Regions from separate parts of the Streptomyces sp. P9-A2 genome, predicted to be linked through region 3. Evidence: predicted binding sites of a transcription regulator. Region 3 holds the regulator's gene; each other region holds the start of a gene.
The links. The regulator HrcA, encoded in region 3, represses chaperone genes, less so after heat shock. The targets are predictions, from matches to a motif close to TTNGCACTCNGNNNNNCNGAGTGCNAA.
Positions count from the first base shown of each region.

Region 1: a site for HrcA is predicted at 6,123-6,149, ahead of V4Y04_RS15270 (FmdB family zinc ribbon protein). Genes of this name have one in related genera too.
Region 2: a site for HrcA is predicted at 6,660-6,686, ahead of groES (co-chaperone GroES). Genes of this name have one in related genera too.

Region 1 covers NZ_JAZIFX010000001.1:3,390,203-3,399,974, forward strand. Annotated here, with positions in the region: gene V4Y04_RS15255 (penicillin acylase family protein) at 1-2,372, opposite strand, end outside; gene V4Y04_RS15260 (potassium/proton antiporter) at 2,618-4,144, shown strand; gene V4Y04_RS15265 (MFS transporter) at 4,546-5,838, shown strand; gene V4Y04_RS15270 (FmdB family zinc ribbon protein) at 6,160-6,495, shown strand; gene V4Y04_RS15275 (S-methyl-5'-thioadenosine phosphorylase) at 6,574-7,416, shown strand; gene V4Y04_RS15280 (hypothetical protein) at 7,807-8,316, shown strand; gene mscL (large conductance mechanosensitive channel protein MscL) at 8,458-8,952, shown strand; gene V4Y04_RS15290 (hypothetical protein) at 8,980-9,156, opposite strand; gene V4Y04_RS15295 (P1 family peptidase) at 9,284-9,772, shown strand, end outside.
Region 2 covers NZ_JAZIFX010000001.1:4,889,599-4,899,370, forward strand. Annotated here, with positions in the region: gene tsaD (tRNA (adenosine(37)-N6)-threonylcarbamoyltransferase complex transferase subunit TsaD) at 1-1,105, shown strand, start outside; gene V4Y04_RS22425 (hypothetical protein) at 1,102-1,359, shown strand; gene V4Y04_RS22430 (LacI family DNA-binding transcriptional regulator) at 1,713-2,807, shown strand; gene V4Y04_RS22435 (hypothetical protein) at 2,914-3,099, shown strand; gene V4Y04_RS22440 (class I SAM-dependent methyltransferase) at 3,172-4,392, opposite strand; gene V4Y04_RS22445 (polysaccharide deacetylase family protein) at 4,532-5,446, shown strand; gene V4Y04_RS22450 (polysaccharide deacetylase family protein) at 5,584-6,489, shown strand; gene groES (co-chaperone GroES) at 6,833-7,141, shown strand; gene groL (chaperonin GroEL) at 7,259-8,878, shown strand; gene V4Y04_RS22465 (AAA family ATPase) at 9,325-9,772, opposite strand, start outside.
Region 3 covers NZ_JAZIFX010000001.1:2,543,853-2,553,624, forward strand. Annotated here, with positions in the region: gene V4Y04_RS11580 (16S rRNA (uracil(1498)-N(3))-methyltransferase) at 1-530, opposite strand, end outside; gene V4Y04_RS11585 (nitronate monooxygenase) at 527-1,600, opposite strand; gene dnaJ (molecular chaperone DnaJ) at 1,922-3,058, opposite strand; gene hrcA (heat-inducible transcriptional repressor HrcA) at 3,059-4,075, opposite strand; gene V4Y04_RS11600 (MBL fold metallo-hydrolase) at 4,266-4,991, shown strand; gene V4Y04_RS11605 (DUF3097 domain-containing protein) at 5,035-5,847, shown strand; gene V4Y04_RS11610 (Uma2 family endonuclease) at 5,825-6,403, opposite strand; gene hemW (radical SAM family heme chaperone HemW) at 6,504-7,736, opposite strand; gene V4Y04_RS11620 (SpoIIE family protein phosphatase) at 7,817-9,772, opposite strand, start outside.

The DNA of each region.
Region 1 (9,772 bases), 850 kb from region 3:
CGGGGGCCGGACTCGGGAGTCGTCCACCAGTCGCTGTCCTCGTCCTCCATCAGCGTGCGGACCACCTCGAACCAGCGGTCGCCGCCGTCGGGCTGGGCCTGGTCCGCCTCGCGCACACCGCACTCGCGGACCTTGACGCGCTCCTCGGCGGGGCCGGTCGGGTCGACCGGGTCGACCCACAGGCACTGGCCCTTGACCCGTACTTCCTTGGGCAGCTTGTGGCCGAAGGCGAGCTTGAGGGTGTTGCGCCAGACGGAGTTGAAGTAGGCGGCCGCCGCCGAGTCGGCGTCCTGGGTGTAGTCCCAGCCCTCCAGCAGCTTCTGCGCCTCGCGGACGGCCGGGTCCTTGACGTCGATCTTGAGCAGTTCGGGCACGAGCAGCTTGGCTATGGCGCTGCTGTTGTCGAGCTGCATCTGCCGCATGTCGTCGGTGGAGATCTTTCCACCGTCCTTGATCTTCGACTGGATCAGATCGTTGATCCGCTGGCTGCGGGCACCGTAGCCCCAGTCGGTGGTCAGGGTGTACGGGTACGCGTCGGGATCGACCACGGCCTGGTTGGCGGTGACGATGTAGCCGCGGTCGGGGTCGAACTCGTAGGGCAGTTCGTCCTGCTCGATCCAGCCGGTCCACTCGTACGCGGGGTTCCAGCCGGGTGCCGGGATGGAACCGTCGTGGCCCTCCGCGCGAAGGGGGATCCTGCCGGGCAGCGTGTAGCCGATGTGGCCCTCGGTGTCCGCGTAGACGAGGTTCTGCGAGGGCACCTCGAACAGGGCGGCCGCCTCGCGGAAGCCGTTCCAGTCCTTCGCGCGGTTGATCGCGAAGACGGAGTCCATGGTGCGTCCGGCGTCCAGCGCGGTCCAGCGCAGGGAGACGCCGTAGCCGTCGCCCCGGTCGGGTGCGGCGGATTCGACGGTGGCCTTCTTGCCGGTCCGCACCAGGTCCTTGGACCGGTCGGAGAGCAGCGGGCCGTTGTTGGTCTCCCGGACGACGATCTTCCGCGGTTCGCCGCCGGCGACCTTGATGGTCTCCTCGCGGGACGTGAACGGGACCACCTTGCCGCCGTACTGGTAGCCCTCGCCGGTGATCTTCTCCAGGTAGAGGTCGGTGACGTCGACCCCGGAGTTGGTCAGGCCCCAGGCGATGTCCGCGTTGTGGCCGATTATCACGCCGGGCAGGCCCGCGAAGGTGTAGCCGGAGACGTCGTACTGGCACTTCTCGGAGACGCTGCGGCAGTGCAGGCCCATCTGGTACCAGACGGACGGCAGTGCGGGCGACAGGTGCGGATCGTTGGCCAGCAGCGGCTCACCGGTGATGGTGTGGTCGCCGGAGACGACCCAGGAGTTGGAGCCGATGCCGTCGCCGTTGACACCGACGGCGGTCGGCAGGTCCTGCAGAACCTGCTGGAGACCCGTCAGCTGGCCCTCCAGACCGCTCCCGGTGCCGGCGGTGCCGCCTGCGGTGCCGGCGGTTCCGTCCGCCGTGCCCGCTCCGGACGCGCCCTCCACGCCGGTGCCGGGGTCCACCGTGCCGGTGCCCGTACCCGTACCCGGGTCGGTGCCGGTACCCGTGCCGCTCTCCCCGCCGCCCGACTCGTAGGTCCTGGTGAGCTCGTTGTACTGGCCCTCCTGCACCACCGGCTTGTTCCGGCTGTACGGGTACGCCGGGTACAGGTCGGCGATCTGCTCCGGGCCCAGGCGGCTGGTCATCAGGGCGCGGTCGATCTCGTCCTGCATGTTGCCGCGCAGGTCCCAGGCCATCGCCTTCAGCCAGGCCAGGGAGTCCACCGGCGTCCACGCGCCGGGCTTGTAGTCGTTGGTGAAGCCCAGCGCCGCGTACTCCAGGGAGATGCCGGCGCCGTCCTTGCCCTCCAGATACGCGTTGACGCCCTTGGCGTAGGCGTCGAGGTACTTCTTCGTCGCGGGGGAGAGCTTCTTCTCGTACTCCTCCTTCGCGACCCGGTCCCAGCCCAGGGTGCGCAGGAACTCGTCGGTCTCGACCTGGCTCTTGCCGAACATCTCCGACAGACGCCCGGAGGTCATGTGCCGGCGGACGTCCATCTCGTAGAACCGGTCCTGCGCCTGGACGTAGCCCTGCGCCATGAACAGGTCCTCGTCGGAGGAGGCGTAGATCTGCGGGATCCCGTAGCCGTCACGCTTGACGTCGACGGGGCCCGACAGGCCTTCGAGGCTGATCGAGCCCTTGGTCTGCGGGAAGGAGGCACGCACGGTGCTGACCGACCAGTACGCCCCGTAGACGACACCGCCGATCAGTGCCAGCACCAGGACGAACACGACCAGTCGGGCTTTGCGCCCCTTTTTCCTGCCGGACTTGCCGGGCTGCTGACCCGTGGAGGCGGTGGTATTGGGGGGCATCGCTGTCCTTGCTGTCCTTACGCGAGCGGCAGGGCGGGCTGTGCTTTTAACTGAGCGCTGGGGCAACGATAGGCGCAGGGCCCTCCGCCACTTGACGCGGAGTCGGGTACCAGCGCGGACTGACGTTCGATGATGCCAGGGGTACGCGTCAAGAAAACGTCAAGAGTTAGGTAAGGTAACGAAGCAGTTGCCGTGAACGCGCCGGTCACCCGGGCCCCGGAGGGGAGCTCGGGCGCACCGCGCGGGTGCCAGTGAAGGGAACGTCCACGACTGTCCACCACCTCAACCAGCTCCTGCTCGTCTGCTCGCTGGTCCTGCTCGTCGCCGTCGCGGCGGTCCGGATCTCCTCGCGCAGCGGGCTCCCCAGCCTGCTCGTCTATCTGGGCATCGGCGTCGCCATGGGCCAGGACGGCCTCGGTGACATCCAGTTCGACAACGCCGAGCTGACGCAGGTCATCGGATACGCGGCCCTGGTCGTGATTCTGGCCGAGGGCGGCCTGGGCACCAAGTGGACGGAGATCAGACCCGCCCTGCCCGCCTCCGCCGCCCTCGCCACCGTCGGTGTCGCGGCGAGCGTCGGCGTCACCGCGACGGCCGCGCACTTCCTGATCGGGCTGGAGTGGCAACAGGCGCTCATCATCGGCGCGGTGGTGTCCTCGACCGACGCGGCGGCCGTCTTCTCCGTACTGCGGCGCATTCCGCTCCCCTCGCGGGTGACGGGCACATTGGAGGCCGAGTCCGGCTTCAACGACGCTCCCGTGGTCATCCTGGTGCTCGCCTTCTCCACGGCCGGCCCGATCGAGCACTGGTACGTCCTGCTCGGCGAGATCGCCCTGGAACTGGCCATCGGCGCCGTCATCGGACTCGCGGTGGGCTGGCTGGGTTCCCTGGGGCTCAGGCACGTGGCACTGTCTGCCTCCGGCCTCTACCCGATCGCCGTCATGGCCATCGCCGTCACCGCGTACGCCGCGGGCGCCATGGCCCACGGCAGCGGCTTCCTCGCCGTCTATCTCGCCTCGATGGTGCTGGGCAACGCCAAGCTGCCGCACTGGCCCGCCACGCGCGGATTCGCCGAAGGGCTCGGCTGGCTCGCGCAGATCGGCATGTTCGTCCTGCTCGGCCTGCTGGTCTCCCCGCACGAACTGGGCGACGACATCATGCCCGCACTGATCATCGGGCTGGTGCTGACCGTGGTGGCCCGCCCGCTGAGCGTCTTCCTGAGTCTGGCGCCGTTCCGGGTGCCCTGGCAGGAGCAGGCGCTGATGTCGTGGGCGGGACTGCGCGGCGCCGTGCCCATCATCCTGGCGACGATTCCGATGGTGGAGGGCGTCACCGGCAGCCGGTCGATCTTCAACGTCGTCTTCATCCTGGTCGTCGTCTACACCCTCGTCCAAGGGCCGACGCTGCCGTGGCTGGCCCGCAAGCTGCGCCTCGGCGAGGACGCGGAGGCCGCCGACCTGGGCATCGAGTCGGCGCCCCTGGAACGGCTGCGCGGACACCTGCTGTCGGTCGGCATCCCGGAGGGGTCGCGGATGCACGGTGTGGAGGTCGGCGAACTGCGGCTGCCGAAGGGGGCGGCCGTCACGCTCGTCGTGCGCGGGGGCACCTCGTTCGTTCCGGGGCCGACGACAATGCTGCGTCGCGGGGACGAACTCCTCGTCGTCGCCACCGACCCGGTCCGGGACGCCGCCGAAAGCCGCCTCCGCGCGGTGGGCCGCGGCGGCAAACTGGCCGGCTGGCTGGGGACGGACGAGGCACGGCCCGGGGGGTGACCGGACGGGCGGAACCGGGGGCCGACACGTCACTTCCGGCGTCGTTCGCGTCGCCTTTCACACCGACTCCCCCATCGCCTCTCGCGCTGCGGTGTGCGGGTCGGGTCGGGTCGGGTCGGGTCGGGTCACGATCCACCATTCACAGGGACACAGCCTCCCTGCGCCCACTTTCACAGGGTCACAAGCGCCTGACACCTGTGGATATCTGGAAGCGCCTGTACCATGCGAACGGTACCCAGATCGAACCAACTCTGCCTGACGCAGAGCTGGCGCGACCGTATGGCGGCCGGCACGCCCTGAGCTGTGGCACCGGCATCTACCGCAGTCAGCGCAAGAGGACAGCTCTCGGCGCGCCCGACACCAAGGGCCACGCGCCACCAGGCGGCAGAAAGGCACGGGCCGTGGCATCCACGGTCACCACGTCGAAGGACTCTGCGGCCACCTCCCGTCCGGGATACGGCCGACTGCTGCGCACACGCGGCGCCTGGACGTTCCTGCTCCCCGGCTTCGCGGCACGCCAGCCGTTCGCGATGCTCACCCTCTCCATCGTGCTGCTGGTGCAGCACACCACCGGTTCGTACGGTGTGGCCGGCGCCGTCGCGGCGGTCACCGGTGTCTCCATGGCCGTGTTCGCGCCCTACAGCGGCCGGCTCGCCGACCGCTACGGACAGCGCGCCGTCCTCGTCCCCGGCGTCCTGGTGCACACCCTGTCCGGACTGGCCCTGACCGCGCTGGCGCTGAACGGCGCCCCCCTGTGGGCGTTGTTCGCCGCCGCTGTGCCCACCGGCGCCTCGGTGCCCCAGGTCGGGCCCATGGTGCGTGCCCGCTGGGGCGTGAAGCTCAAGAACTCCCCGCTGATGACCACGGCGGCGGCCTTCGAATCCGTCACCGACGAGCTGACCTTCGTCGTCGGACCGCTGCTGGCCACCGCCCTGTGCACGGCCGTGGACCCGGCGGCGGGCCTGCTGACCGAGGCGGCGCTGACCCTGGTCGGCGGCCTGCTGTTCGCCGCGCAGAAGGGCACGCAGCCCGAGGTGGCCACCCGCGGGCACGCGCGCGTGGAACACGTTTCCGCACTCCGCGTCCCCGGGGTGCGCGTCCTGATCGTCATCTTCCTGGGCATCGGATCCGTCTTCGGCGGTATGCAGGTGTCACTGGCCGCGTACACCCAGTCGATCGGCGAACCCGGACTGAACGGCGTCCTGTACGGCGTCTTCGCCGCGGGAAACATGCTCTCCGGCATCGCCTGCGGCGCCATCGCCTGGAAGGCCGCCCCCGAGCGGCGCCTGGTCATCGGGTACGCGGCGCTCGCGGTGACCGCCTCCGCCCTGTGGACCGCCCACTCCGCGCTGCTCCTCGGTGGGCTCGGCCTCCTGGTCGGCATGTGCATCGCGCCCGCCCTGATCACCGGATACACACTGGTGGACGACCTGGTCCCGGCCGGTGCCCGCACCGAGGCCTTCACCTGGCTGACCGGCGCGGTGGCACTCGGCCAGGCGGCCGCGGTCACGGTCTCCGGGCAGTTGGAGGACCGCCTCTGGGCCGGTGCCGGGTTCCTGGTGCCGATGGGCGGAACGGTGCTCGCCCTGGTGACACTGCTGGCCCTTCGGACACGGCTGGAACCGCCCCGGGCGACCCTCGAGGTCACGCGCGGCGCGGCCCGGCGCGATCCCGTCGCGATCGGTGAGCAGTGAGCAGTGCGACGTGCGACGTGATCAGTGAGATGTGACGCACTCGCAGACCGCCGTACAGGCCGCCGCACAGGCCCGTCGGGTTTGCCCAGGCACACTCGAGGAGCCGTGACGACACCGCCGATCCGGCTCCCCGCCTGGGAAGCCACGCCGCGAAGCGCGTCCGGGACACGTGCCGAGTACGTACGGAGGCCCGTCCTCATGAGAGTCACGCTCCGGCCACCGCCCGTGGTGGGGTGACGCGCGTTACGCCGATCACTTGCGGCACGGGTTACCATTGACGATCGTTAGCACTCATCGAGTGAGAGTGCCAGGAGGAAGACAGTGCCCACCTATCAGTACCAGTGCACCGAGTGCGGCGAGGGCCTCGAGGCGGTGCAGAAGTTCACCGATGACGCTCTGACCGAGTGCCCGAACTGCCAGGGGCGCCTGAAGAAGGTGTTCTCGGCGGTCGGCATTGTCTTCAAGGGCTCCGGCTTCTACCGCAACGACAGCCGTGGCTCCTCGTCGAGCAGCACCCCGGCGTCGAAGACGTCCGGTTCGTCGACGAGCTCCACCTCGGACTCCTCGTCCTCGTCTTCTTCCTCATCCTCCTCGGGCTCCGGCTCGTCGTCCGGGTCCGGCAGTTCCAGCAGCACCGCCGGCAGCACCGCTGCCTGAGGCCGAATCCTTACGGGGCCCTGTCGTCGTCGGACGACGGGGTCCTCGGCGTTTCCGGGGCCGGTTAGGGTGCGGAGCATGGCGAACAAGGCGAGCGTCGAGATCGGCGTGATCGGCGGCTCCGGTTTCTACTCCTTCCTCGACAACGTGACCGAGGTCCAGGTGGACACCCCGTACGGGGCGCCCAGCGATTCCCTCTTCCTCGGTGAACTGGCCGGCCGACGGGTCGCCTTCCTCCCCCGGCACGGACGCGGCCACCATCTGCCGCCGCACCGGATCAACTACCGGGCCAACCTGTGGGCGCTCAGGTCGGTCGGCGCGCGCCAGGTGCTCGGGCCGTGCGCGGTGGGCGGACTGCGACCCGAGCACGGGCCGGGGACACTGCTGGTCCCGGACCAGCTCGTGGACCGTACGAAGTCCCGAGCGGGCACCTATTTCGACGGGCTGCCGCGGCCCGACGGCACCGTGCCGAACGTCGCGCACGTGTCGCTCGCCGACCCTTACTGCCCCACCGGCCGGGCCGCCGCCCTGAAGTCGGCGCGTGGTCGGGACTGGGAGCCGGTGGACGGCGGCACGCTGGTCGTGGTCGAGGGGCCGCGCTTCTCCACCCGCGCCGAGTCGTTGTGGCACCGGGCACAGGGCTGGTCGGTGGTGGGCATGACCGGCCACCCCGAGGCGGCGCTCGCCCGTGAGCTGGAGCTCTGCTACACGTCCCTGGCCCTGGTCACCGACCTCGACGCCGGTGCCGAGACCGGCGAGGGCGTCTCGCACGACGAGGTGCTGCGGGTGTTCGCGGACAACGTGGACCGGCTGCGGAACGTGCTCTTCGACGCGGTGGCGGCGCTGCCTGCAACCGAGGAGCGGGACTGCCTGTGCGCCTCCGCGCTGGGCGGGATGGATCCGGGGTTCGCGCTGCCGTAGGGCTGCCGCCGCAGGGGTCGCGGCGCACGGTCGGGTCGCGGCGCACGGTCGGGTCGCGGCGCACGGTCGGGTCGCGGCGCACGGTCGGGTGAGGGAGTTTTCCCCAGGCCGTGGTCTGTCCACAGGCTTCGGCGGAGAACGGCGGGAAGCCTCATCGTGGGGTCCGCAAGCCGATCCCTCGTCGCAGGTGGTGCTCCCGTGTCGTTTCCGCCGTCGTTCCTTCCCCCGTCCCTGCGTCAGCCCTCGCTCCAGCCCCTTCCCTCCTCCTCCCGTTCCACCTTCCATTCCTCCTCCCACTTCCCCGCCCCCTCCCCGACTCCCTCGGCTTCTCCCTCCCGCCCCGCCGCAGTTCCGTACCCACCCGGGGCCGGTGTCCCCCCGCAGTGCGAGGTGCCGCACTTCGCACCGGTGCGGGTGCCTGGCGGACTGTTGCGGTCGGCCCGGTCGGCCCGGCACCGGAGGCGGGTGGCGGCGGTCGGTCTCGCCGTCACGGCAGTGGCACTGGTGGCGGCGGGCGGCCCCCGGGAGGCAGACCGGTCGCGCGGTCGTCCCGAGGGCACTTCGAGCGCGTACGCCGGGCCGGCGGCGTCCACGGGAGACCGTGTCGCACGGGCCCGGCGCGCGGGAGCCCGTGTCACAGCGCCGGTGCGGATCGCCGACGCCGCCACCGTGCGGCTGCTGCGGCCGGGCGACCGGGTCGATGTCATCGCCGCCGAGGAGCGGGCGACAGGCGGTGAGGCCCGTGTGGTCGCGCGTGGGGCGCGGGTCACCGAGGTTCCGAAGCCCCTGGAGGACATGGGCACGGGCGGGGCCCTGGTGGTGCTGTCGGTTCCGCGGGCCGCCGCGGCCGACCTCGTCGGCGCGAGCACCACGGCACGGCTGGCGGTGACCCTGTGGTGAGCGGTTCCTTCTCCGCCGATTTCGCGAGTGTCGTGTCAAGCACCTTGTTCGAGGGACCCAAGTGGACGGTTCGGCGGGGCGCTGACATAGGTTGCGGAGCGTTCGATTCCCCACGTCACACGTACGAGATGGAGCCCCGGGTTGAGCGAGAAGAACGAAACCAGCGTCTTGCAGGGCTTCAAGGCCTTCCTGATGCGTGGGAACGTCATCGACCTGGCCGTCGCCGTGGTCATCGGCGCCGCCTTCACCAACATCGTCAACGCGGTGGTGAAGGGTGTGATCAACCCGCTGGTCGGCGCCTTCGGCACGCAGAACCTGGACAGCTACAGCTCCTGCCTGAAGGGCTCCTGCAAGGGCACCGGCGACGCTGCGACGGGCGTCATGATCCTGTGGGGTTCGGTCCTCGGCGCGACGCTCCAGTTCGTGATCACGGCTGCGGTCGTCTACTTCCTGATGGTGATGCCGATGGCCCGGTATCTGGCCCGGGTCGAGGCCCGCAGGAAGGCGAAGGAAGGCACGCAGGAGATCATCGAGATCTCCGAGCTCGAGGTGCTCAAGGAGATCCGCGACGAGCTGGTCGCGCAGCGCGGCTCGGGTCGTGGCCAGGGCCAGGGACCGGAGTACGGCGAGCGATAGCCGGCACCGGCCCGCACGGCTCCCGGGTCAGATGTGGTGGGGCGGCTTCTCGTCGAGGAAGCGTTTCAGGTCCGCCGCACTGTCGCCGGACGGGCGGTCGCCCCACCCCCGGTCCGTGTCGTCCGTGGACTGCTGGTCCAGCGGGTCGTCGAAGACCAGCGCGGGCTTCGGTTCGCGCGGCCGGGGATCGGGGGCAGTGCTCATACGACCAGGGTACGGCTCCTGTGGAACCTGCCCCCGACAGCGGCTGCTCCCGCTCCCGCTCCCGCTCCTGCTCCTGCTCCCTGGTGGCGGCTCCTTGCTCCGGCGGTGACCGCGCGAGACTGACGCCATGACTGTTGACGCTCTGACCGATGTGGCCGGTGTGCGCGTGGGGCACGCGACCCGTACCGGAGACGGCCTGCTCACCGGCACCACGGTGGTGCTCGCGCCCGAGGGCGGGGCCGTGGCCGCCGTGGATGTGCGTGGCGGCGGTCCCGGTACGAAGGAGACCGACGCGCTCGATCCCCGCAACCTCGTGCAGCGGGTCGAGGCGGTCGTCCTGACCGGGGGCAGTGCCTACGGACTTGACGCGGCGTCCGGGGTGATGGCCTGGCTGGAGGAGCGGGGGCGCGGGGTGCGCGTCGGTCCGGATCCCGCACACGTGGTGCCGGTGGTGCCGGCCGCCTGCGTCTTCGACCTGGGCCGGGGCGGGGACTTCCGGGCCCGGCCGGACGCGGCCACGGGACGCACGGCGGTCGAGGCGGCAGCGGCGACCGCGCCGGGGGAACGGGTGCCGGAGGGGTGTGTGGGCGCCGGTACAGGGGCCGTGGTCGGAGCG
Region 2 (9,772 bases), 2.3 Mb from region 3:
ACCCCTGGTGCTGGGGATCGAGACCTCCTGCGACGAGACCGGTGTCGGCGTCGTCCGGGGCACCACCCTGCTGGCGGACGCCGTCGCCTCCAGCGTCGACGAGCACGCCCGTTTCGGGGGTGTCGTCCCCGAGGTCGCCTCGCGCGCCCACCTGGAGGCGATGGTCCCCACCATCGAGCGCGCGCTGAAGGAGGCGGGGGTGAGCGGCCGGGACCTGGACGGCATCGCCGTCACCGCCGGTCCGGGTCTCGCCGGCGCGCTGCTGGTCGGCGTCTCGGCGGCGAAGGCGTACGCCTACGCCCTCGGCAAGCCCCTGTACGGCGTCAACCACCTCGCCTCGCACATCTGCGTCGACCAGCTGGAGCACGGGCCGCTCCCCGAGCCGACGATGGCGCTGCTGGTCTCCGGCGGCCACTCCTCGCTGCTGCTCTCCTCGGACATCACCTCCGACGTCCGTCCGATGGGCGCCACCATCGACGACGCGGCCGGTGAGGCCTTCGACAAGATCGCGCGCGTGCTCAATCTCGGTTTCCCCGGCGGCCCGGTCATCGACCGGTACGCGCGTGAGGGCGACCCGTCCGCGATCGCGTTTCCGCGCGGGCTGACCGGGCCGCGCGACCCGGCGTACGACTTCTCCTTCTCCGGTCTGAAGACGGCGGTGGCCCGCTGGATCGAGGCCAGGCGGGCGGCGGGGGAGGAGGTCCCGGTGCGTGACGTGTCGGCCTCCTTCCAGGAGGCGGTCGTGGACGTGCTCACCCGTAAGGCCGTACGTGCCTGCAAGGACGAAGGCGTCGACCATCTGATGATCGGCGGTGGAGTGGCCGCCAACACGCGGCTGCGGGCACTGGCCCAGGAGCGCTGCGAGGCGGCGGGCATCCGGCTGCGCGTGCCGCGCCCGGGGCTGTGCACGGACAACGGCGCGATGGTGGCCGCCCTGGGCGCCGAGATGGTCGCCCGCAACCGGGCGGCTTCCGACTGGGACCTGTCCGCGGACTCGTCCCTCCCGGTGACGGAACCGCACGTACCGGGCGAGGCCCACGCGCACTCCGACGCACACGGTCACGATCACGTGCACGAGGTCGGCAAGGAGAACCTGTACTCGTGACCGTCGCGCTGATGTGGGAGGCGCGGGCGGTGCCAGGCCGGGGCGAGGAGCTGCTCGCCTGGGCACGGGCGCAGCGGCTCGACGGTGAGCCCGTGCGCAGGGAGACCCTCCGCGCCCCGCAGGACCGGGTCCTCGTCATCACCTGGTGGGACGCCCCGTACGACGCCGACCTGCCCGAACTGCCCGAGCCCGGCACGGACTTGGTCGCACGGGCGGTGCACCGGTGGCGGTTCGAGTCGGTGGGGGCGGACTGACCCCGTTCGCTTCACGGCTCGTTCACGATCGGCCGGTCGAACTCACCTTGTGGGCGAAGGGCATTCGTTCTTCCTCCCGTGTCGACTTCTGGCTTGACGGGGCCACAGCGAGATCATGCCCGGGGTTCACCGGAGGGGCAGGCCGTCGACACGGGCGGCGGGCCCTCTCGCAAAGGTTCTCGACGCGGTGACCGGGGCGAGGCCGGGGCAGGCCGAGTCGGGGCGAGGCCGGGCCGGGGCGGGTGTGTACCGGCCGGGCATGCGAATGTTTCGGACTCTCTGGCGAATGTTCCGGGAGCCCGTGGCGTGAGGAAGACTTCGCCAAGAGGGCTCGCAGGGATACGATCGCGGCCATGACTTCTTCGCAGCCCGCCGAAACCCGGACGCGAGGGCGCAGTGCGCGGACTGCGACCCTCGCCGAGATCGCCCGTGAGGCCGGTGTCTCGGCGCCGACTGTTTCGAAGGTCCTCAACGGCCGTGCCGATGTGGCCCCCGCCACCCGGAGCAGGGTCGAGGAACTGCTGCGTGCCCACGGCTACCGGCGCCGGCGCGCCGAGGCCACCCGTTCGCCCCTGATCGACCTGGTCTTCCACGAACTCGAGAGCGCCTGGGCGATGGAGGTCATCCGGGGTGTGGAGAACGTGGCGAGGGACGCGGGACTGAGCGTCGTGCTCTCCGAGAGCGCGGGGCGGCTCACCCCGGGGCGGACCTGGGCCGACCAGGTCGCCGCCCGTCGCCCGCACGGGGTGATCCTCGTCCTGTCCGGGCTCGACGAGTCCGGGCGGGCCCTGCTGACCAGCCGCTCCATCCCGTTCGTGGTGATGGACCCGGCCGGTGACCCCGGTACCGACGTGCCCTCCATCGGCGCGACCAACTGGCAGGGCGGGCTCGCCGCCACCCGACACCTGGTCGAGCTGGGGCACACCAGGATCGGGGCGATCAGCGGGCCCTCGCAGATGATGTGCAGCCGTGCCCGCATCGGCGGTTACCGGGCCGCGCTGGAGGCCGGCGGGCTTCCGGTGGACCCCGGGCTGATCATGGCCGGCGACTTCCATCACGAGACCGGTTACCGCCAGGGCCTCGCCCTGCTGCGCCGCCCCGACCGGCCCACCGCGGTCTTCACCGGCAACGACCTCCAGGCGCTCGGCCTCTACGAGGCCGCGCGTGAGCTGGGCCTGCGGATTCCCGAGGACCTGAGCGTGGTCGGGTTCGACGATCTGCCGGTGGCCCGCTGGGTGGGGCCGCCGCTGACGACCGTACGGCAGCCGCTGACGGAGATGGCGGAGGCGGCGGCCAGGCTGGTGCTCGACCTCGGCAAGAGCAAGAGCAAGAGCAAGAGCAAGGGCGAGGGCGAGGGCGAGAGCACTGCGGCGGCCGCGACCCGGGTGGAACTGGCGACCAGCCTGGTGGTGCGCAGCAGCACGGCGCCGCCGCCGGCCGGGGGCTGACGTTTCCCGGGGCTGACGTTTCCCGGTCTCCCGGATCGCCCGCGGTGGAACAGACGCCGCCGGGGTCGAGACGGTCATCGAGGTCACCTCGCCCGGCCACCGGAACGTGCGGCGCGACCGGGTCCGTACATGCCGGGAGTACGCCCGTGCGGGGAGTCCGGTGTACGTGATCGTCGACGACTCCGACGACGAGGGGGCCGTGCTCGTCCTGACGTCCCCCCGACGCCAAGCGACGCCAAGAAGGCCGAGTACGCGGACGGACACCGGGTTCCCTACGGCGTCGACGCGGTGATTCCGGAGGGTCCGGCCGAGGGCTTCGCCGTCGGTGAGGCGATCGTCGGGTCCTGAGCGGGCCCCGCGGGTCTCACCGCACCGGATGGCCGAGCAGCATCGTCGGAGCGTCGGCGACGCGGGTGAGGAAGACGGTGACGGACGCGGTGCCGTGGGGTTTCGGGAGGGCCTTGCGGCGGAGCTCCTCCGGTTCCACCGCCGAGCCGCGCTTCTTGACGGTCAGGGTGCCGACCCGACGCTCACGCAGCAGCGCCTTCAGCTTCTTGACGTTGAAGGGGAGCCGGTCGGTGATCTCGTAGGCGGTGGCGTACGGCGTCGGGCGGTGTTCGTCGGCGGTGACGTAGGCGATCATCGGGTCGATGAGCCCGCCGTCGAGCTGTTCGGCGACCTCGGCGACGAGATGCGAGCGGATGACGGCGCCGTCGGGCTCGTACAGGTACCGGCCGGGCGGACGCACCGCCGGGTCGGGCAGACCGCGGGAGAGGAGCGTGCGGGGCCCGGGGAGCAGCGTCGCCCGGATCGCCGGGGCCGTGCCCGGTCCGGCGGTCACCTGTCCGGTGCCGAACCACAGCACCGCCTCCTTCACGTCCCCGCCGTCCGAGATCCACTCGGCCTCCGCGTCACCGGGAACGGCCTCGTGCGGGATGCCCGGCGCGACCTTCAGGGCGGCGGCGAGGGGCGCCCTGCGGGCCGCCTCGATCGCCCAGGACAGCGGGGGCGAGCAGGCCTCGGGATCGAAGATGCGGCCCCGGCCGCCGCGTCGGGCCGGGTCGACGAAGACGGCGTCGTAGCCGGCCGTGTCCACCTCCGTGACGTCGGCCTCGCGTACCTCGATCAGCGCGGCCAGGCCCAGCGCGTCCGCGTTGGCACGGGCCGTCGCCGCGGTGAGCGGGTCCCGGTCCACCGCGAGCACCCGGATTCCGGCGCGGGCCAGCGCGATCGCGTCCCCGCCGATCCCGCAGCACAGGTCGGCCACCGAGGTCACCCCCAGCTCCTTCAGCCGCCCCGCCCGGTACGCCGCCACGCTCGCCCGGGTCGACTGCTCGACCCCGTTCGGTGTGAAGAACATCCGTCCGGCGTCCTCGGCCCCGAACTTCGTCACCGCCCGCTGCCGCAGTCGGGCCTGGCCGAGCGCCGCCGACACGAGCTCCGCCGGATGGTCACGGCGCAGCCGGGTCGCGACGGCGAGTTCCCGGGCCGGGTCGGTGTCGCGCACCTCGTCGAGGAGCGCGCGGCCCTCGGGGGTGAGGAGCGGTGCCAGGGGCGGGGCGGAAAGGGGGGTGCGGTCGTTCACCGGCCCATTGTGGGTCAGGTGCGGGCCCGCTGTGGGCCAGTCGGTGGACGGTGCGCCGCCCGTCGCGGTGTCGGGCCGGGGCGGCGGCAGGTGACTGCGATGATCCGGCTCCATGCGAGTAGTAGGACAAAACGACAAAATGCGGTCAGTGGTGGGTGTGCGGGTCGGGGTCGCCGCACTCACCCTCGCGGCCCTCGCCCCACTCGTCGCAGGCTGCGGCGAGGACCGGAAGGGCGGCCCCGCCGCCGTCCCGCCCGCGGGTGGTCAGCAGCCCCTCCAGGCGCCCCCGGCCCGCGCACTCGACTCCTATGCCGCCGAACTGCGCGCCGCGCACGCCGCGCGCACGGCCGTCGCGAAGCGCTGGGGGCTCAAGCGGGTGCCCCTGACCGCCCCGTCCGCGCCGGAGGAGAAACCCAGGATCACCACCCGTAAGGGCTTCGAGGTCGACGGCCACCGGAAACTGGGCCTCCCCCCGGTCTTCACCACCGTCCCCACCGAGGAGAAGGTCGTCTTCCTCACCATCGACGACGGTGCCGAGAAGGACCCCGCGTTCCTGCGCATGATGAGCGAGCTGGAGATCCCGTACACCGCGTTCCTCAGCGACTACGTCATCAAGGACGACTACGGGTACTTCGAGAAGATGCGGGACAGGGGAGTCGGCCTGCACAACCACACCCTGAACCACCCGTACCTGCCCGGCCTGTCCTACGCCCGCCAGAAGGACGAGATCTGCGACATGCAGGACGTCATCGAGAAGCGGTACGGCGAGCGCCCCGTCCTCTTCCGCCCGCCGTTCGGCAACTACAACAAGGACACCCTGCGCGCGGCGAAGGCCTGCGGCATCGAGTACGCCCCGCTGTGGAACGAGGAGGTCTTCGTCGACCGCTGGGACTACCGCGAGGGGGACAGGGAGTTGCACCCCGGCGACATCGTCCTCACCCACTTCCGGGGCCGCGACGAATGGGCGGGCACCATGCCCGACATGATCCGCCGCTTCCTGGACAAGGTCACGGCCGAGGGGTACGCGGTGGGACGCCTGGAGGACTACCTGTGATCCGGTCGGTCCGGTCACTCCGGTCGGTCCGGTCACTCCGGTCGGTCCGGTCACTCCGGTCGGTCCGGTCACTCCGGTCACTCCGGTCGGCCCGGTCGGCCCGGTCGGCTCTGTCGGTCCGGCGGGGGGCGGCCACGGTGGTTCTCCTGGCGGCGAGTCTCGTCCTTCCGGCGGCGCTGGCCGGCTGCGGCCCGTCCGGCGGGCGGCCGGACGCAGGCCCGACGGCTCAAGGGGCCGGGACCGAGGCGGGGGAGGAGACGGAGGCGGAGGCAGGGAAGGGGACGGAGGCGAAAACGGGGCCGGGGGCGGAGGCGAAGACGGGACCGGAGGTGAAGACGGGGCCGGGGGCAGAGACGGAGACGGGGGCGGAGGCGGGGAAGGGGGCCGGGGACGGTGCGGGCCGGTCGTCCGGCCCCTCCGACTCCGACTCCGAGCCGAACCGCCCTGCTCCCGGCCGCCCGCCCGTCGTCGACCACGTCCCCACCCGGGACAAGGTCGTCTTCCTGACCTACGACGACGGCGCCGAACGCGACCCCCGCTTCATCGACCTCGTCCGCCGGCGCCGCCTCCCCGTCAGCATGTTCCTCACGGACAGCGTGGTCGGGCCCGGCTACGCCCACTTCGCCCGGCTGCGCTCGGTCGGGGCGAGCCTGCAGAACCACACCCTCGACCACCCCGCCCTGCGCGGCCTGCCCTACGCCGGCCAGCGCGCCGAGATCTGTGGCCAGCAGCGCAAGATCGCGTCCCGCTTCGGCGTCCGCCCTCACCTGTTCCGCCCGCCCTACGGCACGTACGACACCACGACGCTCCGGGCCGCCGCCGACTGCGGCATCAAGGCGGTCGTGCTCTGGCGGGTCACCCTGGAGGGGGACGGCACCCTCACCTACACCCGCGGCGCCCATCGCCTGGCCCCCGGCGACATCATCTCCGTCCCCGCGGGCGAGACCCCGCCGCTGACCCTTGCGGAACGGACGACGCGCTTGCTGAGCGAGCTGGAGGAGCGGGGGCTGAAGGTCGGGAGGCTGGAGGACTACGTCCGGTGATGCGGGCCCGTCCGGGGCGCCCCGCCCGTATGGCTGGGGCGGTCGAGGACGAGGCCGTTCGGACCGAAGCGGGGGTCCGGGGGACGGCAGCCCTTAGGGGTGAACCCTCGAACACGGGTCGGTTTCTCGGGCCGGCGCACCCGGAAAACCCGGCGACGCCACGCAGTGAATTGGCACTCCGCTTGACCGAGTGCTAATCGCGGTCATAGTCTCGGGTCTGGCACTCCCCACTGGAGAGTGCCAACACGGCGACGGGCAGGTCCGGCACCCGCGACGACGGATCCATCTGGTCGCCACCTCAGACAGTTCACCCCGTGAGATCTCCGAAGGGGGAGGTCGGATCGTGACGACCGCCAGCTCCAAGGTTGCCATCAAGCCGCTCGAGGACCGCATTGTGGTCCAGCCGCTCGACGCCGAACAGACCACGGCTTCGGGCCTGGTCATTCCGGACACGGCCAAGGAGAAGCCCCAGGAGGGCGTTGTCCTGGCCACCGGTCCCGGCCGCATCGAAGACGGCAAGCGCGTCGAACTCGACGTGACCGTCGGCGACGTCGTGCTCTACAGCAAGTACGGCGGCACCGAGGTGAAGTACAACGGCGAGGAGTACCTCGTCCTCTCGGCTCGCGACGTTCTCGCGATCATCGAGAAGTAAGTCACCTCGTAGCAGATTTGCTCCGAACTGCGCCCCTGGTCCCGACACGCTTACTGAGCCGGGGGCCCGGGGCGCAGTGTTTTCTCACCCCAGAATTCCGAGAGGGCTCCCGCTGCCATGGCGAAGATCCTGAAGTTCGACGAGGACGCCCGTCGCGCCCTTGAGCGCGGCGTCAACAAGCTTGCCGACACGGTGAAGGTGACGATCGGCCCCAGGGGCCGCAACGTCGTCATCGACAAGAAGTTCGGCGCCCCCACCATCACCAACGACGGTGTCACGATCGCCCGCGAGGTCGAGGTCGAGGACCCGTTCGAGAACCTCGGTGCCCAGCTGGTCAAGGAGGTGGCGACCAAGACCAACGACATCGCGGGTGACGGTACGACCACCGCGACCGTGCTGGCCCAGGCGCTCGTCCGCGAGGGCCTGCGCAACGTCGCGGCCGGCGCCTCCCCGGCCGCCCTGAAGAAGGGCATCGACGCCGCGGTCGCCGCGGTCTCCGAGGACCTCCTCGCCTCGGCCCGCCCGATCGACGACAAGGCCGACATCGCCGCCGTCGCCGGGCTGTCCGCCCAGGACTCGCAGGTCGGCGAGCTCATCGCCGAGGCGATGGACAAGGTCGGCAAGGACGGTGTCATCACCGTCGAGGAGTCCAACACCTTCGGTCTGGAGCTGGACTTCACCGAGGGCATGGCCTTCGACAAGGGCTACCTGTCGCCGTACTTCGTGACGGACCAGGAGCGCATGGAAGCGGTCCTGGACGACCCGTACATCCTCATCACGCAGGGCAAGATCGGCTCCATCGCCGAGCTGCTGCCGCTGCTGGAGAAGGTCATCCAGGCCAACTCCTCCAAGCCGCTGCTGATCATCGCCGAGGACGTCGAGGGCGAGGCCCTGTCGACCCTGGTCGTCAACAAGATCCGCGGCACGTTCAACGCCGTCGCGGTCAAGGCCCCGGGCTTCGGCGACCGCCGCAAGGCGATGCTGCAGGACATGGCCGTCCTCACCGGCGCCACGGTCGTCTCCGAGGAGGTCGGCCTCAAGCTCGACCAGGTCGGCCTGGACGTGCTGGGCTCCGCCCGCCGCGTCACCGTCACCAAGGACGACACCACGCTCGTCGACGGCGGCGGCAAGAAGGAGGACGTGACCGGTCGCATCGGCCAGATCAAGGCCGAGATCGAGTCCACGGACTCCGACTGGGACCGCGAGAAGCTCCAGGAGCGCCTCGCGAAGCTGGCCGGCGGCGTGTGCGTCATCAAGGTCGGCGCCGCCACCGAGGTGGAGCTGAAGGAGAAGAAGCACCGTCTGGAGGACGCCATCTCCGCGACCCGCGCCGCGGTCGAGGAGGGCATCGTCTCCGGTGGTGGCTCCGCGCTCGTCCACGCCGTCAAGGTCCTCGAGGGCAACCTCGGCAAGACCGGCGACGAGGCCACCGGTGTCGCGGTCGTCCGCCGCGCCGCCGTCGAGCCGCTGCGCTGGATCGCCGAGAACGCCGGCCTCGAGGGCTACGTCATCGTCTCCAAGGTCGCCGAGCTCGAGAAGGGCAGCGGCTACAACGCCGCCACCGGCGAGTACGGCGACCTGGTCAAGGCCGGCGTCATCGACCCGGTCAAGGTCACCCGCTCCGCCCTGGAGAACGCCGCCTCCATCGCTTCCCTCCTCCTGACGACCGAGACCCTGGTCGTCGAGAAGAAGGAAGAGGAGGAGCCGGCCGCCGGCGGCCACGGCCACTCCCACTGAGCGACTCGCTCATAGCGGCGGGCGTCGGTGACCGACGTCCGTAGCGGACACGAAGGCCCGGTACCGCCGACCAGCGGTGCCGGGCCTTCGTGCTGCGCCCGTACTCGCACTCGGTATCGATGCCGGTACGCGGTGCGGCGGGATCGGGATGGAAAGGAGCGGCGGGTGGGGCGCGAGTGGCCGGTGGGGCCGTGCGGGTCACGGACCGGTGTGCGGCTGCCCGGAGCCGTCCGGTATCGGTCGCCCTGAGGCTACGAAGAACGCTGGGGCGGGACACCGGCGAGTGCGGCGGACAGGTCCGCCACGAACGCTCGCCGGGGACCGCAGCCAGCTCAGGTCCGGTGCGCTCACCGTCACCGGGACCCGTAGATCGGCCGCGATTCCCTCCACGTGACTCACCAGCCCCTGGTCGCTGGTGCCCTCGCTCAGGAACAGGACGCGCACGGTCATGCCGCACGTCCGTCCAGGTCGAGGGCGAGCTGGGCGTCCGGCGGTGCTTCCAGGTAGGGCAGGATGTCGAGTTTGGTGACGAACTCCCCGGTTCCGTCGGACGCACGCCAGGTCCCGGCCAGCGGGCGCAGCCGCAGCCGCCGGGTCACCTGGCCTTTCTCGGACCGGTAGGCGGAGGTGTCGGCGAAGAGGAGGTCCTGGGGGTCCACGAGCTGGACGAATCCGGGGGAGTGAGTGTTGATGAGCACCTGGCGGAACGGGTTGTCGTCGCCCGGGATCTCCTGGGGATCCACCGCCAGATCCCGCACGAGGTCCACCATCGCCGAGAGGTTGGCCGGGTGGATGCCGTTCTCCGGTTCCTCCATGCACACCAGCCCGCGGATCTCGGGGTCCTCCAGCAGCACGCACAAAGCGAGGAACCGCAGCGTCCCCTCGGACAGGCTC
Region 3 (9,772 bases):
CCGCTCTCGTGGAGGACGGCGGCGAAGTCCGCTTCGGCGAGAAGTGACGCAACCTGTCGGGTCGTGGCCGCGTCCGCGACCTCCGGGAAGCGCGTACGGCGGGACTGCTTGCCGGCCTCGCGGGCCGTCGCCCGCCATTTGCCGAGGGACTTCAGCCCGCGCTCGCCCCGCCACTGGGTGACACAGCGCGACGCCGACCACGGTACGACCGCGTCGACGCCGACCTCGGTCATCGTCTCCACGGCCAGCTCGCCCCGGTCCCCCTTGGGCAGGGCCTGGACGACCGTGAGCCGGGGCGACTCCACGGGTTCCTCGACGACGTCGCCGAGGCGCACGATCAGCCGGTCCTTGCCTTCGGTGCCGGTGACCTCGCCCTCGGCCCGGCGGCCGGCGCCGTCGGTGAGGACGACGGTCTCCCCGGCCCGCAGCCGTTTCACCGAGACGGCGTGCCGTCCCTCGGGGCCGTCGAGCACATGCCGGCCGGAGCCGTCCGTGCCGAAGTCGTCCACGACGAAGACCGGGGCGGTCATCGGGCACCTCCCGCCGACAACGCGTTCCGGGTGGCGGCGAGTTCGGCGGCCAGCACCTCCACCAGCTGCCCGGCGGGCAGCTCACGGGCCATCCGGTGGCCCTGTCCCGCCCACAGCGCCATGCCCTGCGGGTCCCCGGCGGCGGCCGCGGCCTTGCGCAGCGGGGCGGTCAGATGGTGGACGTCCGGGTAGGCGGCGGGCGCGTACGGGCCGTGCTCGCGCAGGAAGCGGTTGACCAGGGCGCGGGCCGGGCGTCCGGAGAAGGCGCGGGTCAGTTCGGTGCGGGCGTACAGGGGGTCGGTCAGCGCCCGCTTGTGCAGGGCGTGCGCGCCGGACTCGTGGGTGGCGAGGAACGCCGTGCCGAGCTGGGCCGCCGAGGCGCCGGCCGCGAGGACGGCGGCGATCTGGCTGCCGTGCATGAGGGCGCCGGCCGCGACGACCGGGATGTCCACGGCTTCCCGTACCTGGCTGATCAGGGACAGCAGTCCGAAGCCGGCACCGTCGGCCTCCGGGTCGTCCCGGTGGGTGCCCTGATGGCCGCCGGCCTCGACACCCTGCGCGATCACCGCGTCGGCGCCCGCCTCCTGGACGGTCCGCGCCTCGTCGGGGGTGGTGGCGGTGGCCAGCGTGAACGTGCCGGCGCGACGCAGGGCGTCCAGGACGTCACGGGAGGGCACGCCGAAGTGGAACGACACCACCGGCACCGGGTTGTCGAGCAGGACGGCGAGTTTGGCGTCGTAGCCGTCGTCGCGGCCGCAGTCGGGGTCACCGAGCTCGGTGGAGTACCAGGGGGCCTCACCTGCCAGCTGGTGGGCGTAGACGCCGACGGCGGCGGGGTCGGCCGTCTCGGGCTGCGGCATGAAGACGTTGACGCCGAAGGGGAACCCGGTCAGCCCGCGCAGCTGTTTGATCTCCTGGTACATCCCGTCCGCGGTCTTGTACCCGGCGGCCAGGAACCCGAGTCCGCCCGCCTCGGACACGGCCGCGGCGAGCTGCGGCACGGCGACTCCACCCGCCATCGGGGCCTGCACCACGGGGTGCCGGAGGAGGTCGGTGAAGGCCAAGGACATGACGGCATGTTGCCACGTCCTTCGGACATCTCCGAATTGGATCAGGACGGATCGGAGACAGATCGGGGGGGGCGGACCGGAGACGGATCAGGGAATGGACCGGGGGTGGATCAGGGAGCAGACCGGGGGCAGACCAGGGAGCGGACCGGAGACGGATCAGGGGGTGGACCGGAGACGGGCCGGAAACGGTTCGGGCCCGGATTCGAGGCCGACCCCGCCCTTGGCGCGGCACGCTTCCGGGAGGGTGCCGCGGAGACCTGGTCCGGTCCCCGCGGAAAGCACCCGCCCGTATGTCCGCCCGTCCGTATCCCTCAGCGCGTGTCAGCGCCCGTTGAAGGCGTCCTTCAAGCGGGAGAACAGGCCCTGCTGGCCCGGCTGGAACTGGCCCAGCGGCCGCTCCTCGCCACGGAGCTTGGCGAGTTCGCGCAGCAGACGCTCCTGCTCGACGTCGAGCTTGCCCGGGGTCTGCACCTCGACGTGCACGATGAGGTCGCCCCGGCCGCCGCCGCGCAGATGCGTGACGCCCCGGCCGTGCAGCGGGATCGACTGGCCGGACTGGGTGCCGGGCCGGATGTCGACCTCCTCCATGCCGTCCAGTGTCTCCAGCGGCACTTTGGTACCGAGGGCGGCCGCCGTCATCGGGAGGGTGACCGTGCAGTGCAGGTCGTCGCCGCGCCGCTGGAACATGTGGTGCGGCAGCTCGTGGATCTCGACGTACAGGTCGCCGGCGGGACCGCCGCCGGGGCCGACCTCGCCCTCACCGGCCAGCTGGATCCTGGTGCCGTTGTCCACACCGGCCGGGATCTTCACCGTCAGGGTGCGGCGGGAGCGGATCCGTCCGTCGCCCGCGCACTCCGGGCACGGGTTCGGGACGACGGTGCCGAATCCCTGGCACTGCGGGCAGGGGCGCGAGGTCATGACCTGGCCCAGGAAGGACCGCGTGACCTGCGAGACCTCGCCCCGGCCGCGGCACATGTCACAGGTCTGCGCGGTGGTGCCGGGTGCGGCGCCCTCACCGCTGCAGGTGGTGCAGACGACCGCCGTGTCGACCTGGATGTCCTTGGTCGTGCCGAACGCGGCCTCGTCCAGCTCGACTTCGAGGCGGATCATCGCGTCCTGGCCGCGGCGGGTGCGCGAGCGCGGACCGCGTTGCGACGCCGTGCCGAAGAACGCGTCCATGATGTCGGAGAAGTTCCCGAAGCCGCCCGCGCCGAAGCCGCCCGCGCCACCGCCGCCGGCCTGCTGGAGCGGGTCGCCGCCGAGGTCGTAGACCTGTTTCTTCTGCGGGTCCGACAACACCTCGTAGGCGGCGTTGATCTCCTTGAACCGTTCCTGCGTCTTCGGATCCGGGTTGACGTCCGGATGCAGCTCGCGGGCGAGTCGCCGGAAGGCCTTCTTGATCTCTTCCTGCGACGCGTCCCGGCGTACGCCGAGTACGGCGTAATAGTCGGTGGCCACTTACGACTCCGCCAGGATCTGTCCGACGTACCGTGCCACTGCGCGTACCGCTCCCATCGTTCCCGGGTAATCCATGCGTGTCGGTCCGACCACGCCGAGCTTGGCAACAGCCTCGCCGCCCGAACCGTAGCCCACCGACACGACGGACGTGGAGTTGAGTCCCTCGTGGGCGTTCTCATGACCGATACGGACGGTCACGCCCGGATCCTTCGCCTCTCCGAGCAGCTTGAGAAGCACGACCTGCTCCTCGAGCGCCTCCAGAACAGGCCGGATCACCAAGGGAAAGTCATGTCCGAAGCGGGTCAGATTGGCGGTGCCGCCGATCATCAACCGCTCCTCGTTCTCCTCGACCAGTGTCTCCAGCAGAGTGGAGAGCACGGTCGAGACCGTACCGCGTTCCTCGGGGTCGAATCCCTCGGGAAGGTCCTCGACCAGGGATGGTACGTCGGTGAAACGGCGGCCCGCGACACGGCTGTTGAGCCGCGCCCGCAGATCCGCCAGGGTCGCCTCGCCGACCGGCGCCGGGCAGTCGACCATGCGTTGCTCGACTCGCCCGGTGTCCGTGATCAGCACCAGCATGGCGCGCGCGGGCGCCATCGCGAGCAGTTCCACGTGCCGCACGGTCGAGCGGGTCAGCGACGGGTACTGCACGACGGCGACCTGCCGGGTGAGCTGCGCGAGCAGCCGCACCGTGCGGGCCACGACGTCGTCCAGGTCGACGGAGCCCTCGAGGAAGTTCTGGATGGCGCGCCGCTCGGGCGCGGTCATCGGTTTGACGCCGGCGAGCTTGTCCACGAAGAGCCGGTAGCCCTTGTCGGTGGGGATGCGCCCGGCGCTGGTGTGCGGCTGGGCGATGAAGCCCTCGTCCTCCAGGGCCGCCATGTCGTTGCGCACGGTGGCCGGGGAGACGCCGAGGTTGTGACGCTCGGTGAGGGCCTTGGAGCCGACGGGCTCCTCGGTACCGACGTAGTCCTGGACGATGGCGCGCAGCACCTGGAGCCTGCGTTCACTGAGCATCACGCATACCTCCTCAAACCGTCCGCCCGGTACCTTCTCTGGCACTCTTCGCACGCGAGTGCCAGACTCCCCGCCCAGTGTACGACCGGGGGGTACTCCCCGGGCAAGGCCGGTCCCGCACCGTCCCGCACCGTCGCGCACCGTCGCGCACCGTCGCGCGGCGAAAGCCGTAGGCCGTTAGCGTCGCGGTATGACGGTGGCTTGGGAAGAGTCGGGATGGGAACGGCTGGCGCCGGGAGTGGGGCGGTGCCGGCTTCCGGTGTGGGACTGCACGGTGGGGCTCGTGGCCGGTACCGGCGCGGTGCTGCTCGTGGACGCCGGTTCGTCCCTGCGCGAGGGCGCGCGGTTGCGGGCCGAGGCGCAGGCGCTCGCCGGGCGGCGTGTGACGCATCTCGCGCTCACCCATCCCCACTTCGACCATGTGCTGGGGGCGGCGGTGTTCGCGGGCGCGGAGGTGTTCGGCGCGGTGGGCCTGGACACGGTGCTGGCGCGGGGCCGCGAGGAACTGTGCGCGGACGCGGAGCGCCACGGTCTGGACGCGCGGGCGGCCCGGGAGGCGGTGGACGCGCTGGTCCGCCCCCGGCACACGGTGTCCGGCGAGTGGACGCTCGACCTGGGCGGCGGACGGCGGGCACTCCTCGCGAACGTGGGCCCGGGGCACACGGCGCACGATCTCGCGGTGCTGGTGCCCGGCGATCCGGATGTGGTGTTCTGCGGCGACCTGGTGGAGGAGTCCGGCGAGCCGCAGGCCGGCCCCGACGCCGTGCCGTCGCAGTGGCCGGGCGCCCTGGACCGGCTGCTGGCCCTGGGCGGCGAGGACGCGGTGTACGTTCCCGGCCACGGCGCGGCGGTGGACGCGGTGTTCGTACGGGCCCAGCGCGACGCCCTCGCGGCTCGCTTCGGCGTGTCGTGCTGAGCCTTCGGCCGAACGGGGGGCCGCTTCTCCTATCGTCATCAGAATGCGCTCGTACTCTCCTGATCTGACTCCTGGGTGGAAGAAGTCCCGGCCCGTCCCCGAGGTGCCGGCCGAGCCCGGTCTGGTCGTGGAGGAGCCCGGCAGCGGATTCTGCGGCGCGGTGATCCGCTGCGAGGCGGGCACGGTGACCCTGGAGGACCGCTTCGGCAAGCACCGGGTGTTCCCGCTGGAGCCGCGCGGCTTCCTGCTGGAGGGGCGCGTGGTGACGCTGGTGCGGCCCGCCGCCGGTCCGTCCCGGCCGACCCGTACGGCGTCCGGTTCGGTGGCGGTCCCGGGCGCACGCGCGCGCGTGGCGCGTGCCGGGCGCATCTACGTCGAGGGCCGGCACGACGCCGAACTGGTCGAGAAGGTGTGGGGCGACGACCTGCGCATCGAGGGCGTGGTCGTGGAGTACCTGGAGGGCGTCGACGACCTCCCGGCGATCGTCGAGGAGTTCGGTCCGGGCCCGGACGCACGGCTGGGGGTCCTGGTGGACCACCTGGTGCCGGGTTCGAAGGAGTCGCGCATCGCCGAGGCCGTCACCAGTGAGCACGCCCTGGTCGTCGGCCACCCCTACATCGACGTCTGGGAGGCGGTGAAGCCGTCGTCCCTGGGCATCCCCGGCTGGCCCCGGGTGCCGCGCGGCCAGGACTGGAAGACGGGGGTGTGCCGGGCCCTGGGGTGGCGTGTGGCGAACACCGGCGAGGCGTGGCAGCACATCCTCGGCTCGGTGCGCTCCTACAGGGACCTGGAGCCGGCGCTCCTGGGCAGGGTCGAGGAACTGATCGACTTCGTCACGGAAAGCGGTGGGGCCTGACGCCCGGGAAGGTGCCGAATTCACTGGTGTCCAGGCCGATGCCCAGCATGTCGAGCGGCAGTCGATCACCGAAGTCCAGCTTCAGCTGTGCCTTGTAGTCGGCTGCGTCCCCCTCTCCGACGGGCATCGTGAGCAGGACGCAGTGCTCCATGATCGGGTCGATGATGAGGTACCCGGGAACCTTGCCGGCGGCGTAGATCGACCGCTTGACGAGGTAATCCCGCACCACACTGGTCTTGGAGACGACCTCCACCACCAGCGTGATCAGCTCGGACGGCAGCAGCCGCCCTGCCTCGGGCGTGGCATCACGCTTGAGGACCACCAGATCCGGCACGGGCTCACTGGCCTCGTCGATGATGTCGACGTCCTGGGTCTGAAGGCGGGCCCACTGCTTGCGTGGGATCTGGTCCAGGACGTCTTCCACGATCATGTTGTGCACAAGATCGGGACCGGCCATCATGACGATTTCCCCCCGGAGAAGCTCGACCCTGGCCCCCTCGGGAGGCTCGAACTCCTCGAAGAACCTGGTCATCCCACGCTCGTCCACAGCGGTCATCTCCGTGGCCCTCCACATCCGCCGCGTCCTTTTAGCGGCAGCCTACGAACCAGGTTAGGGACCGAACCCGCGTTCCGTGGTGATTCACTCCGCCGAGTGATCAGTCCACCAGATCCCTGACCACGGCGTCCGCCAGCAATCGTCCGCGCAGGGTGAGGGCCGCGCGCCCCTCCTCGTACGGGCCCGGCTGGAGCAGGCCGTCGGTGCGGGCCCTGCCGGCGGCCCGGAGGCCCTCCGCGCGGAGCAGCGACAGCGGGACGCCCTCCTTGAGGCGCAGTTCCAGCAGGATGCGCTCCACCCGGCGGTCCTCCTCGGAGAGAATCTCGCGCCCGGCACCCGGTGAGCGGCCCTCGGCCAGGGCCGCCGCGTACGCGCCGGGGTGCTTCACGTTCCACCAGCGCACCCCGCCCATGTGCGAGTGTGCCCCGGGGCCCGCGCCCCACCAGTCGGCGCCGCGCCAGTACAGCTCGTTGTGCAGGCAGCGGCCCGCGTCCGAGGTGGCCCAGTTCGACACCTCGTACCAGTCGAATCCGGCCGCCGACAGAATCTCCTCGGCGATCAGATAGCGGTCGGCGTGGACGTCGTCGTCGGTCATCGGGACCTCGCCGCGCCGGATGCGGCGGGCGAGCTGGGTGCCCTCCTCGACGATCAGGGCGTAGGCCGAGACGTGGTCGGGGCCCGCGCCGAGGGCCGCGTCCAGCGAGGCCCGCCAGTCGTCGTCGGACTCGCCGGGGGTGCCGTAGATCAGGTCGAGGTTGACGTGCTCGAAGCCCGCCGCCCGCGCCTCGGCGACGCACGCCTCCGGACGGCCCGGGGTGTGCCTGCGGTCCAGGACCTTCAGTACATGCTGCCGGGCGCTCTGCATGCCGAAGGAGATCCGGTTGAAGCCGCCCTCGCGCAGGGTGGCCAGATAGGCGGGGTCGACCGACTCCGGGTTCGCCTCGGTGGTGATCTCGGCGTCCGCCGCGAGCCCGAACTCGTCACGGATCGCGGCCAGCATCCGTACGAGGTCGTCGGCGGCCAACAGGGTCGGCGTACCGCCGCCGACGAAGACCGTGCGGACCTCGCGCGGGTCGTCGCCGAGCACCTTGCGGGCCAGGCGGACCTCGTCGGTCAGCGTGTCGGCGTAGTTGTCGCGGGACGCCAGGACTCCCCCGCTGCCGCGCAGCTCGGTGGCGGTGTAGGTGTTGAAGTCGCAGTAGCCGCAGCGGGTCGCGCAGTACGGCACGTGCAGGTAGAACCCGAGGGGGCGGTCGGCGGCCCCGGCGAGCGCGAACGCGGGGAGCGCGCCGTCGGCGGGGACGGGATCGCCGTCGGGGAGTGCGGAAGGCATGTGCTCCATTGTCCCGCACTGGTCCCGGTCCTTTCCCGCGTCTCCTTTCCGCCCCTCCTTTCCGCTCCGCGTCGCGGGTGTCAGTCCGCCTGGAGCACGAGCAGGGCGAGATCGTCGGCCGGCGGCCGCTCGCCGAACTCGTGGACGAGCTGATGGATGCGTTCCGCCGTCAGCTCGGCGTCCAGTCCCACGCACCCGGCCAGCGCCGTGGCGAGCCCGTCCCCGTCGTCGAACTGGCGGGAGCCGGAGCGCCGCTCGGTGACGCCGTCGGTCACGCAGAGCAGGGTGTCACCGGAGCACAGCTCGAAGGTCTCGCTGGTGTAGGTGGCGTCCTCGACGACCCCGAGCAGGGTCTGCGGCTGGGCGACGGTACGGACCGTCCCGTCGGGCGAGAGCAGCAGCGGCAGGGGGTGCCCGGCGGAGCCGAGGGTGACACGGGCACGAACACGGCCGCCGCCGGCATCGGCACCGCCGCCGTCTCCGTTGCCTTCCTCACCTTCGTCTTCGACGAGGGTGAGCTCGCCGTAGAGGAGGGACAGGAAGCGGGTCTGGGGTCCGTCCCCGGGTGCGGTCGGGCGGGCGCCGGCGGCGACGAGGGCACGGGCGGCGGCGTCGGCGGCTTCCGTGGCGTCGTCCAGGAGCAGCTGGTTGACGCGGTCGAGGACGTCGGCGACGCGGTAGCCCTCGCGGGCGAGCAGCCGCAGCCAGGGGCGGGCCAGCCCGATGACGACGGCGGCCTCGGGGCCCTTGCCCTGGACGTCGCCGATGGCGAAGCACCAGCGGCCCTCACCGGCCTGGAACAGGTCGTAGAAGTCGCCGCTCGGTCCCCCCTTGTCGAGGGGCTCGTGGACGAACGCGGAGCGCAGGCCGGGGATCTCGGCGACGGCGCCGGGCAGCAGCCCACGCTGGAGCACGGCGGAGATGGTGGCCTGGCGCGCGTACTGCCGGGCGGCGCCGATGGCGAGCGCCACGCGCCGCCCGAGATCCTCCACCAGCCCGGTGACCTCGTCCGGGAACCGCCCGATCCCGGCCCGCCCGATCACCAGTGTCCCCAGCGGCCGCCCACCGGCGACGAGACGGTAGGCGAGGGCGGTACCGAGGGCGGTGCCTGGGGCGGTGCCTGGGGTGGTGCCTGGGGTGGCCACGGAGACGCCGTAGTCGTACGGCAGGGTGTCGTACGACACTTCCGGCAGGCCGAAAGGCGTCTCCGGCAGACCGAAGCCCTCCGGCAGACGGCCGAGTCCGGCCTGCGGCGGGTCGAGCGCCTTCTCGGGCCAGGGGTAGCCGAGCGGGCCGGGGCACAACGGGTCGGAGAGAGGCGGCGGATTCTGCTCGAGCGCCCTGCTCAGTTCCTCGACGCGGCTCTCGTCCGCGTGCCAGACCCGGACGAGGCGGGGCCCGCCGGCCCGTGACCCGTCGCTCCAGTCGCCATGGCCGGTGCTCTCGTCCTCCAGCCACACCGCGCACCAGTCGGCCAGCCGCGGCACGATCAGCTGCCCGGTGAGCGCGGCGACGAGATCCTCGTCGAGCTGCCCGGCGAGCAGGTCGGACGCCTCGGCCAGGAACGACAGCGCCCCGCGCCCCAGCCAGGCCCCGTCCCGCCGGTACGGCCGGGACGCACGCCATGCCTCCCCGTCGGCCCCGTCCCGCGCAACGGGGACTCCGGCCCCGCGCGGTAGCCCCGGCTCCGACTCCCCCTCGTACGCGTACGCCTCGATCCAGTCGTCCGCACCTGCCGATTCGTCGATGCCGTCCGAGTCGCCCACGTCGTCCGTGCCGTCCACCGCGAGGCCCCGGGCCGGGATACGGGCCCAGACCGACTTCGTGTGCGTGCCGGGCCGGTAGGTGATCCCCCAGGCTTCGGAGAGCGCGGCCACGAGCCGCAGACCGCGCCCGTGGTCGGCGCTCTCGGGGCCCTCGCCGGGCGGCGCGTCCGACTCGCTGTCGCGCGGGGAGCGGGAGGGGTGGCGGTCGGCGACCTCGATGAGGAGCGCGCCGGTCTCCGCCTCGAGCCGGCAGCTCAGCCGTACCTCGGT